DNA from 3 places in the Dyella sp. 2RAB6 genome. Region 1 is predicted to be linked to each of the others. Evidence: riboswitches for the same ligand, from Rfam matches in the RefSeq annotation. Region 1 holds a riboswitch; each other region holds the start of a gene.
What was found. Region 1 has a riboswitch for cobalamin ahead of btuB (TonB-dependent vitamin B12 receptor). Riboswitches for the same ligand answer to the same signal wherever they lie in the genome.
Positions count from the first base shown of each region.

Region 1 (3,265 bases):
CGCCAGCAGGGCCGCAGCATTGACGTTGTTGAGAATGGGCAGCTTCTGCAGCTGCTCGGAGGTCAGCACCGTGCGCGAGTCGACCGACGACACGTCGATCGCCGGCAGCGCATTGGCTACCACCTGAATACCCTCCAGGTTTTTGGCCGCCGTCGCCGCGGCAGCGGCGGTGAACGAAATCTCGGAACCGGTGCTCACCACCACCTGCACGTTGTCGCGCGTGCTGATGTCCTTGCCGTCCTTCTGCAGGGTCACGCGGTAGCGGCCGACCGGCAGCGACGCGGCGCGGTAGCGGCCGCTGGAATCCAGGCCGATATCGCGCGTCAGGCCGGTATCGACGTTCTCGATATGGACGGTGGCGCCGGCTTCATCGGCGCGGCCGAAGATGGTGCCCGAGGCGTTCGACTGAGCCACTGCTACTCCGGCAAGGCTCATGCTCAACGCAACGGCGAGGGTGGTCCGGCGCCACAGCGGCGCACGACCAGCGTGCTGGAACTTGATCATTGACGTTCTCCCCATGATGGCCTTTGCGGCCGACAGGCGCAGTGCGCCGAATTGCCAATCGCAGGAAAACGTGCCGGCAGAGTACGTAAGACCGGACCCGCACCGAGAGAACTTCCCCAAGCTCTCGTGTGCAACACGTAAGTTCCAGCGATTCGCCGGCGGAACATAAGCGTGTGAATTAGCGTCCGTCAACAAATTATTTACGCCTGCAGGGCTTCGTAATACATCATTTGCAACAATTACTTAGGCAGCAAAATGTAAGTTTTCGCCATGCTTGCGTGTAGCTTGCTTGAAGCTTGCTTGAGTGCCTTTTGGACGTCCAAATGAGGTCGTAATTTCATTCGGTATGCGCGTTTGGGAAACGATGGGGTAGGCGCAAGAACTAGCTGGCCACCCTGCCCCACCCCAAGCGCTGCGTTGCCAGCGCCCCGGCCGCCCCGTTAAAGTTGCGTTTGTTCGGGTGTCCCAAGGCCATCACGCCAAGGGATGAAACGGGAAGCCGGTGCGCCTTCGTGGCAAGGCCGGCGCTGCCCCCGCAACGGTAAGCGAGCAGTTCCACCGGCGGTGACATGCCACTGCACTCCACGAGTGCGGGAAGGCCACTGCAGGATCGCGCGGCGACGCGCACTCGCAAGCCCGGAGACCGGCCCGAATATTTTTCCTGGTGGCTCGCGGAGGGCGCAGCCGGACCACGTGCCGGTGCCTGTCTGCCTGCCGTCGTTTGCGCTACCTCCTCCGTCGTGCCGCCAGCTCATCATTGATGGGCCGTGCGCGAGGCGCGGCCAAGGAAAAGCGCTCCATGAAGAAGACCCTGCTGGCCACCGCCCTGCTCGCCTGCGTCGCCGCGGCCCATGCCGCCGACCAGAACGAGGCCGGGCAGCTCCCCACCGTGGTGGTGACCGCCACCCGCACGGCCACGCCGATCGACCAGACGCTGGCACCGGTCACCGTGCTGACCCGCGCGGATATCGAACGCCTGCAGCCGCAGTCGGTGCAGGACCTGCTGGCCGGCTTGCCGGGCGTGGCGTTCGGCAATGCCGGCGGCCTCGGCCAGCAGACCTCGCTGTTCATGCGCGGCACCAATTCCTCGCACACGCTGGTGCTGGTCGACGGCGTGCGCATCGGCACCGTCGGCGCCGGCATTCCCGCGTTCGAGCAGTTGCCGGTGGAACAGATCGAGCGCATCGAGATCGTGCGCGGCCCGCGTTCCAGCCTGTACGGCTCGGATGCGATCGGCGGCGTGATCCAGATCTTCACCCGCCACGGCCAGCCCGACGAAGCGCTGACGCCGTCGGTCACCGTGGGTGTGGGCAGCCATCGCCTGGTCGACGGCCAGTTCGGCCTGTCCGGCGGCTCGCGCAACGCCTGGTTCAACGCCAGCGTGGGCGGCCAGTACACGCGCGGCATCAATGCCTGCCGCGCGGCGGCGGCGGGCGTGGGCGGCTGCTTCACCAACGAGCCGGACAACGACGGCTACCGCACCTACAACGGCGCGCTCAGCGGCGGCTACCGCTGGGACGACGGCACCGAGCTGAGCGCCAGCGTGCTCAAGAGCAAGGGCGATATCGAGTACGACGGCAGCTTCCAGAACTACACGCGCCGCTCGCAGCAGGTGGCGGGTGCGAACCTGCGCTTCGCCGTGCTCGACGCGTGGAAGATGAGCTTGAGCGCCGGCCAGAACATCGACCGCGCCGACAACTATCTCAACCGCGCCGATCTGGCTGCGGACATGACGCCCGCCGGCCATCTCTATTCGCGCCGCAACCAGGCCACCTGGCAGAACGACGTGACGCTCGCCCCCGGCCAGCTGCTCAGCGCTGGCGTGGACTACCAGCAGGAACACGTCGACAGCGACACCGGCTACCTGCGCAGCAAGCGCGACAACACCGGCGTGTTCGCGCTGTACCAGGGCCAGTTCGGCCCGCATGAAATCCAGCTCTCGGCCCGCCACGACCACAACCAGCAGTTCGGCAACCACAACACCGGCGCCGCGGCGTATGGCTACGGCTTCGCGAACGGCCTGAAGTTCACCGCCTCCTACGGCACCGCGTTCCACGCGCCGACCTTCAACGACCTCTACTTCCCGCCGTTCTTCGGCTTCGCCACCGCCAACCCCAATCTCAAGCCGGAGAAGTCGCGCACGGCGGAGATCGGCCTGTCGGCACGCCCGGGCGTGTGGAACTGGGCGGTGAATGCCTACCAGACCAGGATCGACCAGCTGATCGGCTACGACGCCTTCTTCGTGCCGATCAACGTGAGCAAGGCGCGCATCCGCGGCATCGAAGGCCAGCTCGGCGCCGACGTCGACGGCTGGCACCTGCGCGGCTACCTCACCTTCCAGAAGCCGGAGAACCGCGGCGAGGACGACCCCAGCCGCGGCAACCTGCTGGCCCGCCGTCCGGAGCGGATCGCCCGCCTCGACCTGGACCGCGACCTGGGCGGCGCCTTCAGCATCGGCGGCACGGTCAACGCCGAGGGCTACCGCTACGACGACGCGGCCAACCTGCAGCGCCTGGGCGGCTACACCACGGTCGACCTGCGCGCGAGCTGGAACTTCCAGCCCGGCTGGACCCTGCAGGGGCGCGTGGCCAACGTGTTCGACCACCGCTACGAAACCGTGCGCTTCTACAACCAGCTGGGCCGCACGGCCTACCTGACGCTGCGCTACAGCCCGGCGCACTGACCGGCGCAGGTTGGGGTGAGCCGCAGGCGAACCCCAACGTGGCACCTTCATAGGCTGCGATGTTGGGGTTCGCCGATG
Region 1 covers NZ_JBFRGP010000006.1:83,043-86,307, reverse strand. The annotation lists gene AB4083_RS11560 (TonB-dependent receptor) at 1-414, opposite strand, end outside; cobalamin riboswitch at 946-1,170, shown strand; gene btuB (TonB-dependent vitamin B12 receptor) at 1,304-3,187, shown strand.

Region 2 (3,265 bases), on a different contig from region 1:
CTGGCGGTGCGCGGACTTCAGCAGGTCCAGGCACAGGCGCGTGACCGTGCGGCACAGATAGGCCTCCGGTTCACGCACCTCGCCCCGGTCGGCCTTCATCCAGCGGATGAAGGCCTCCTGCACCATGTCCTCGGCATCCGCGACGGAGCCGAGCATGTGGTAGGCCACGCGCAACAGCTTCGGGCGCAGCGGCGCGAAGCTGTTGCGGGCTTGCTGCAGCACCGCCTCGTCCATCAGGCGGCCGCGGCGCGCGCCGACGCCCTGACCTCGGCCGCCTCGGCGAACACGCCGAAACCGACGGCAAGGCGGTTCCAGCCGCCGATGATGTTGACGATCACGCTGAGCTTCACCTGCTCCTCCTCGCTGAAATGGGCCTTGAGCGCCGTGTAGGCCTGCTCGGGATCGGCACCTTCGGACAAGCGTGCCAGCACCTCGGCCCAGCCCAGCGCCGCGCGTTCCCGCTCGCTGTAGCAAGGCGCATCGCGCCAGGCGGCGACGAGGAACAGGCGCTGCTCGCTCTCACCCTTCTCGCGCGCTTCGGCAAAGTGCAGATTGAGACAATGCGCGCAGCCGTTGATCTGCGAAACACGGATCTGCACGAGTTCGGACAGGCCCGGCTCCAGGCTGGCGGATGCGGCCAGGGCGATCATCGCCTTCTGGTATTCCTTCAGCAGCACGGGCGCGGCGGTGACGAGGTTGAGCCTGGGGGTCTTGCTGGACATGGGCGGGGTCTCCTGTGTTGGTCCCGAAGCTGGGACGAGACAGGGGCCGCGGATGTGACATGCCCTCCCCGCTATCGGGCGCCGCGCTTGGTCGCGGCCTTGGCGACTGCAGCCTTGGCGACCGCGCGCTTGGCGGGTTTCGCCTTGGCTGGCTTCGCGGCCTCCTTTGCCGCGACTTTCCGCGCCGGCGCGGCCTTCCTGGCGGACACCGCCTTTCTGGCGGGCACGGCCTAACCAGGTGCTGCTCAACCCCTGGTCCACCTATCCGGGCGCGCCGATCGCCGGCGCCACCATTCCCACCGTGGGTACGCCGCAGCCGATGGTGCCCGAGGCGTGGGTGCGGACCTTCAAGAACATCCCCTCGACGGAACGCTGGGAGCCGGTCGCGCTGCGCCAGTACAAGGAAGGCTGAGCAAACCGTTCCAGGCCCGCGGGAGCAGCCCAGCCAGGGCTGCTCTCCTCACCTCCTTCCGCTTGACGAACCCCCTGCCCTGGACCTAACTTCCACCCCGCTGGTGGTTCCCATCCTTTCATCGCGATGAAAGGATGGATTAAAAGGGAAGCCGGTGCGGCCTTACGGCCAATTCCGGCGCTGCCCCGCAGCGGTGTGTGGAAACGACCCTCGTCAGAAGCACTGGCCTTGTGAAACCGGCCGGGAAGCGGCGAGCAGTAGGCGAGGCGTTCGCGCCTCTCGTCCACGAGCCCGAAGACCTGCCCCGGCCGGGAAGCGCGAGCTTCCCGCTTGACCTGGAGCTTCCGCGGGGAAGCGGCTGGGGCTGCGCGCCATGGTTTTGCCGTGGCCGTTCGCTCCTGCGCGACCTTGCGCCAGCCCGGTTCGCCCGCGGGGGCGAAGGTCGCGCGCGTATCCGCGAAACACTCGCGGCTGCGCGGTTCCTTCGTTCCTCATTCACCACGAATCGAGGAGTGCAGCATGACCACCGTTACCAATCTCGGCTTCCCGCGCATGGGTGCGCGGCGCGAGCTCAAGCAAGCCCTGGAAGCCTACTGGCGCGACGCGGCGCTACGGCCGCAACTGCTGGACAGCGCGCGCCAACTGCGCGAGCGCCATTGGCAACTGCAGCGCGAAGCCGGCGCGCACGTGGTGCCGTGCAACGACTTCTCGCTGTACGACCACGTGCTCGACACGGCCTTCCTGTTCGACGCGATTCCCGCACGCTACCGCGCCCTGGCCGATGCCGACCCGCTGGCCGGCTACTTCGCCATGGCCCGCGGCACGCAGCGCGAGGGTCTGGACCTGCACGCGCTGGAAATGACCAAGTGGTTCGACACCAACTACCACTACATCGTCCCCGAGCTGCAGGCCGGACAGGCGTTCCGCCTGCGCCACGACAAACCCGTCGCGGAGTTCCTCGAGGCGAAAGCGCTCGGCCATGCGGCGCGGCCGGTGCTGCTGGGGCCGGTCAGCTTCCTGCTGCTGTCCAAGACCACCGACGGCAGCGATCGCCTCGCCCTGCTCGACCGCCTGCTGGGTATCTACACCGAACTGCTGGGCAAGCTGCACGAGGCCGGCGCCGAATGGGTGCAGATCGACGAGCCCTGCCTGGTGCTCGATCTGGACCACGACGATGCCACCGCCTACCGCACGGCCTACGCGGCGCTGGCCCGCGCCGCGCGGCCGAAACTGCTGCTGGCCACCTACTTCGGCGCGCTCGGCGACAACCTGCGGTTGGCGCACGAATTGCCGGTCGACGGCCTGCATGTCGACCTGGTGCGCGCGCCCGCCCAACTCGATGCCGTGCTGGAAACGCTGCCGGCGGAACGCGTGCTGTCGCTCGGCGTAGTGGACGGCCGCAACGTGTGGCGTGCTGACCTGGACCGGGCCATGGCCATCACGCGCGTGGCGATCGAACGCCTCGGCAAGCAGCGCGTGTGGCTGGCGCCGTCCTGCTCGCTGCTGCACGTGCCGGTCGACGCCACGCTGGAGAAAGCGCTGCCGTCGGACGTGCACGCCTGGCTGGCCTTCGCGCGGCAGAAGATCGAGGAACTGCGCACGGTGGCGGACATGTGCAAGGGCGTGGTCACCGCCTACCCGGCCCTGGAACGGGCACGCGAGCTGGTCGCCGCGCGCAAGGGCTCGACCAAGGTGCACCGGCTGCAGGTGGCGCAACGCCTGGCCAACCTGGACGCCGCGGCCGCGCACCGCCGTTCCACCTACGCCTTCCGCCGCGCCAAGCAGCAGCGGCGCTTCGACCTGCCGCTGTTCCCGACCACCACGATCGGTTCCTTCCCGCAAACCAAGGAAGTGCGCGAGGCGCGCGCCCGCTACAAGTCGGGCCAGCTGTCCGCGGCGGACTACGATGAACTGATCGCCACCCAGACCGCCGAGTGCGTGCGCTTCCAGGAAGAGATCGGCATCGACGTGCCGGTGCACGGCGAGTTCGAACGCAACGACATGGTGGAATACTTCGGCGAACAGCTCGACGGCTTCGTCTTCACCAAGCACGGCTGGGTGCAAAGTTACGGCTCGCGCTGCGTCAAGCCGCCGGTCATCTACGGCGACGTGCAGCGGCCGGCACCGATGA
Region 2 covers NZ_JBFRGP010000002.1:128,605-131,869, reverse strand. The annotation lists gene AB4083_RS04635 (sigma-70 family RNA polymerase sigma factor) at 1-222, opposite strand, end outside; gene AB4083_RS04630 (carboxymuconolactone decarboxylase family protein) at 234-722, opposite strand; gene AB4083_RS04625 (hypothetical protein) at 961-1,134, shown strand; cobalamin riboswitch at 1,221-1,455, shown strand; gene metE (5-methyltetrahydropteroyltriglutamate--homocysteine S-methyltransferase) at 1,654-3,265, shown strand, end outside.
Region 2: it holds a riboswitch for cobalamin, as region 1 does, so the genes downstream of both, metE (5-methyltetrahydropteroyltriglutamate--homocysteine S-methyltransferase) here and btuB (TonB-dependent vitamin B12 receptor) in region 1, are expected to answer to the same signal.

Region 3 (3,265 bases), on a different contig from region 1:
CGGCCCCGGTCCTTCCGGCGAGAGCGCCACATAGGCGTCGAAGCCGCCCTTCGGCGCCAATCCCAACTTGTTATGCGCGCCAGCTTCCAGCATCACCGTGATCGCGCCCATCGAATGGCCCAATAGCGCCTTGAATGGCGCAGGGCAGCGCTGTTCGGACCAGGCCAGGGCAGCGTCGACATCGAGGAAGCGCGCGCGATACGCCGGTGCGTCGGTGACCAGCGCGGTGATGCCGCCCTTGAAGCCACCGCTGCGCAAGTCCTGTTTCAGCACCGGCAGGCCGCTTTCGCGGTGGCCCATCGCCACCACCCGCCAGCCGTCGGCGCTGAGCGCCTCGCCCACATAGCGCAGACCCTGCTCGCTGCCGCCGGCGCCATGCGAAACCAGCAGCAAGGGCGGGCAGGCTTTCGTCGCGGCCGGTTCGTACACCATCAGCGGCGTGCTCGCTCCATCGGAACGCGGAACCTCCACACGTTCCACCGCCCCGGCCTGCGCGGTAGCAGCCAGCGCCAGCAGCGCGGCGACGATCTTCGGCGACCTCGGCATGACCCTCTCCCCTTCGGTGGCTTGCACTGCGGTAACGTGGCGGCCTTTCCCGCAAGGAGCCCCGCCATGACCAGCCTGCTCTTCCTCGCCCTGCTATCCACGCCCGGCCTGCCGGCGGACGATTTCTCAACGCGGGTGCAGCAGGCGAAGTTGACCGAGGCCGCCAAGGGCGGGTCGGAGTACCAGAAGGCGATGTGGGCCGCGATCGGCGACCGCACCACCGACGCGCTCAAGGCCTGTATCACCTCCCTGCCCAAGCCCAACAAAACGCCGTTCACCCTGGTCGCCGAGGTGCACCCGGACGGCAGCCTGGGCCGGGTCGAAGTACGCGCCCCCACCGACGTGGCCACCTGCCTGCTCAGCAGCTTCGCCAACTGGAAGCTGCCGGCTCCCCCGGCCAGCCCGGCGCCGTATCCGATCGAGGTGGATTTCACGATCGAGCCCTGAGCTTGCCCGGCACGGGCGGGTCCACAAGATTTTGGGAAACCCGCCAGCCCGCGCCACGCCTCGCACCAGGCCACTTATCCACCGATCTATGCACAAGTTATTGGGTTGACCGACCCCGGCTAACCCCTATATGTTGTGCCGGTCGGTGCCTTTCTCAGACCCACGGTCGGATTGGCTTAATAGGGAATCCGGTTTGAATCCGGAACTGCCCCGCAGCGGTAAGCGGAAACGAAAGCTCCCATCGCACTGGCCCGGGAGGCTGGGAAGCGGGGGCAAGTAGGTCGGATCGATCGCCCACGAACGATCCATGTCTGCGAGTCCGAAGACCTGCCGGCACATCGCGACAAGAGCGTCGCGATGAGTGATGGCGGCTTCCGCGGGGAGGCGCGCCGTGGCGCGGAGCATTCGCTCCGGCGCACGGCCGTCCGCGCAGAAACCGTCCTGTCTCAGCCCTGCGCGCGGGAGCAGGTCGTTGAAGCCTTTGGCCTGGAGCGATGCCGCCATGCAACCTATCGATACCGACTCGCGCGAACGCACCGACGATCGCGCGGACGCATCCGCCTTCCCCGCCGCCACCGACGCGGCCACGCCTGAGCCCGCGCGCATGGAAGCCGTCGCGGAAACGCCGTTCGCCCTCACCCCTCCGCACAACCCTGGCCAGATGCGTGTGACCAAGCGCAACGGCAGCCAGGAGATCGTCGACGTCAACAAGATCGTGCGCGCGGTGACCCGCAGCGGCGAAGGCCTGCACGCGGTCGATCCGCTGCGGGTGGCGCTGAAGACCATCGGCGGCCTGTACGACGGCGCCACCACGCGCGAGCTGGACGAGCTGTCGATCCGCACCGCCGCCGCGCTCACCGCCGAGGAACCCGAGTACGGCCAGCTCGCCGCGCGCCTGCTGGGCGCATATGTCGACAAGGAAGTGAGCGGCCAGGAAATCCAGAGCTTTTCCCAGTCGGTCGCGCGCGGCGCGGAGCTGGGCATCCTCAACGAGCGCCTGCGCGACTTCGTCGCCGCCAATGCGCGCAAGCTCAACGACGCGATCGACCCGCTGGCCACGCGCCGCTTCGAGTACTTCGGCCTGCGCACCGTGTACGACCGCTATCTGCTGCGCCATCCGCAGCTGCGCAAGGTGATCGAGACGCCGCAATACTTCTTCATGCGCATCGCCTGTGCGCTGGGCGGCAACGAGGGGGGCACCCATCAAATCAGCGAGACGCTGGAGCTGTACCGCCTGCTGTCCTCGCTGGAATACATGGCCAGCTCGCCCACGCTGTTCAACGCGGGCACCGCGCACGAGCAGCTCAGCTCCTGCTTCCTGCTCGACTCGCCAACCGATTCGCTGGAGTCGATCTACGAGAAGTACGGCGACGTAGCCAAGCTCAGCAAGTTCGCCGGCGGCATCGGCCTGGCCTACTCGCGCGTGCGTTCACGCGGCTCGCTGATCCGCGGCACCAACGGCCATTCCAACGGCCTGGTGCCGTGGCTGAAGACGCTGGACGCCTCGGTCGCCGCGGTGAACCAGGGCGGCAAGCGCAAGGGTGCGGCCTGCGTGTACCTGGAACCGTGGCACGCGGATATCGAGGAATTCCTCGAACTGCGCGACAACACCGGCGACGAGGCGCGCCGCACGCACAACCTCAACCTGGCCAACTGGATTCCCGACGAATTCATGCGCCGCGTCGAGAGCGACAGCGAGTGGTCGCTGTTCGATCCGAAGATCGTGCCGCACTTCGTCGACAGCTGGGGCGAGACCTTCGAGCGCGCCTACCGCGAAGCGGAAGCCGCCGGCATCGCGGTGAAGAAGGTCAAGGCACGCGATCTGTACGCGCGCATGCTGCGCACCCTGGCCCAGACCGGCAACGGCTGGATGACCTTCAAGGACCGCAGCAACGCCACCAGCAATCAGACTGCCAAGCCGCAGAACGTCATCCACCTGTCCAACCTGTGCACCGAGATCCTCGAGGTGACCAACGCCGGCGAGACCGCGGTGTGCAACCTGGGCTCGGTGAACCTGGCGCGCCACGTGGTGGACGGCGTGTTCGACTTCGACAAGCTCGCCGCCACCGCGCGCACCGCCGTGCGCCAACTCGACCGCGTGATCGACCTGAACTTCTATCCGATCGACACCGCGCGCACCGCCAACCAGAAGTGGCGCCCGGTGGGCCTGGGCGTGATGGGCCTGCAGGACGTGTTCTTCAAGCTGCGCCTGCCGTTCGATTCGGCCGAGGCGCTGGCGTTGTCCACGCGCATCGCCGAGGAGATCTACTTC
Region 3 covers NZ_JBFRGP010000005.1:16,654-19,918, reverse strand. The annotation lists gene AB4083_RS10015 (alpha/beta hydrolase family protein) at 1-546, opposite strand, end outside; gene AB4083_RS10010 (peptidase C13) at 613-993, shown strand; cobalamin riboswitch at 1,116-1,342, shown strand; gene AB4083_RS10005 (ribonucleoside-diphosphate reductase subunit alpha) at 1,598-3,265, shown strand, end outside.
Region 3: it holds a riboswitch for cobalamin, as region 1 does, so the genes downstream of both, AB4083_RS10005 (ribonucleoside-diphosphate reductase subunit alpha) here and btuB (TonB-dependent vitamin B12 receptor) in region 1, are expected to answer to the same signal.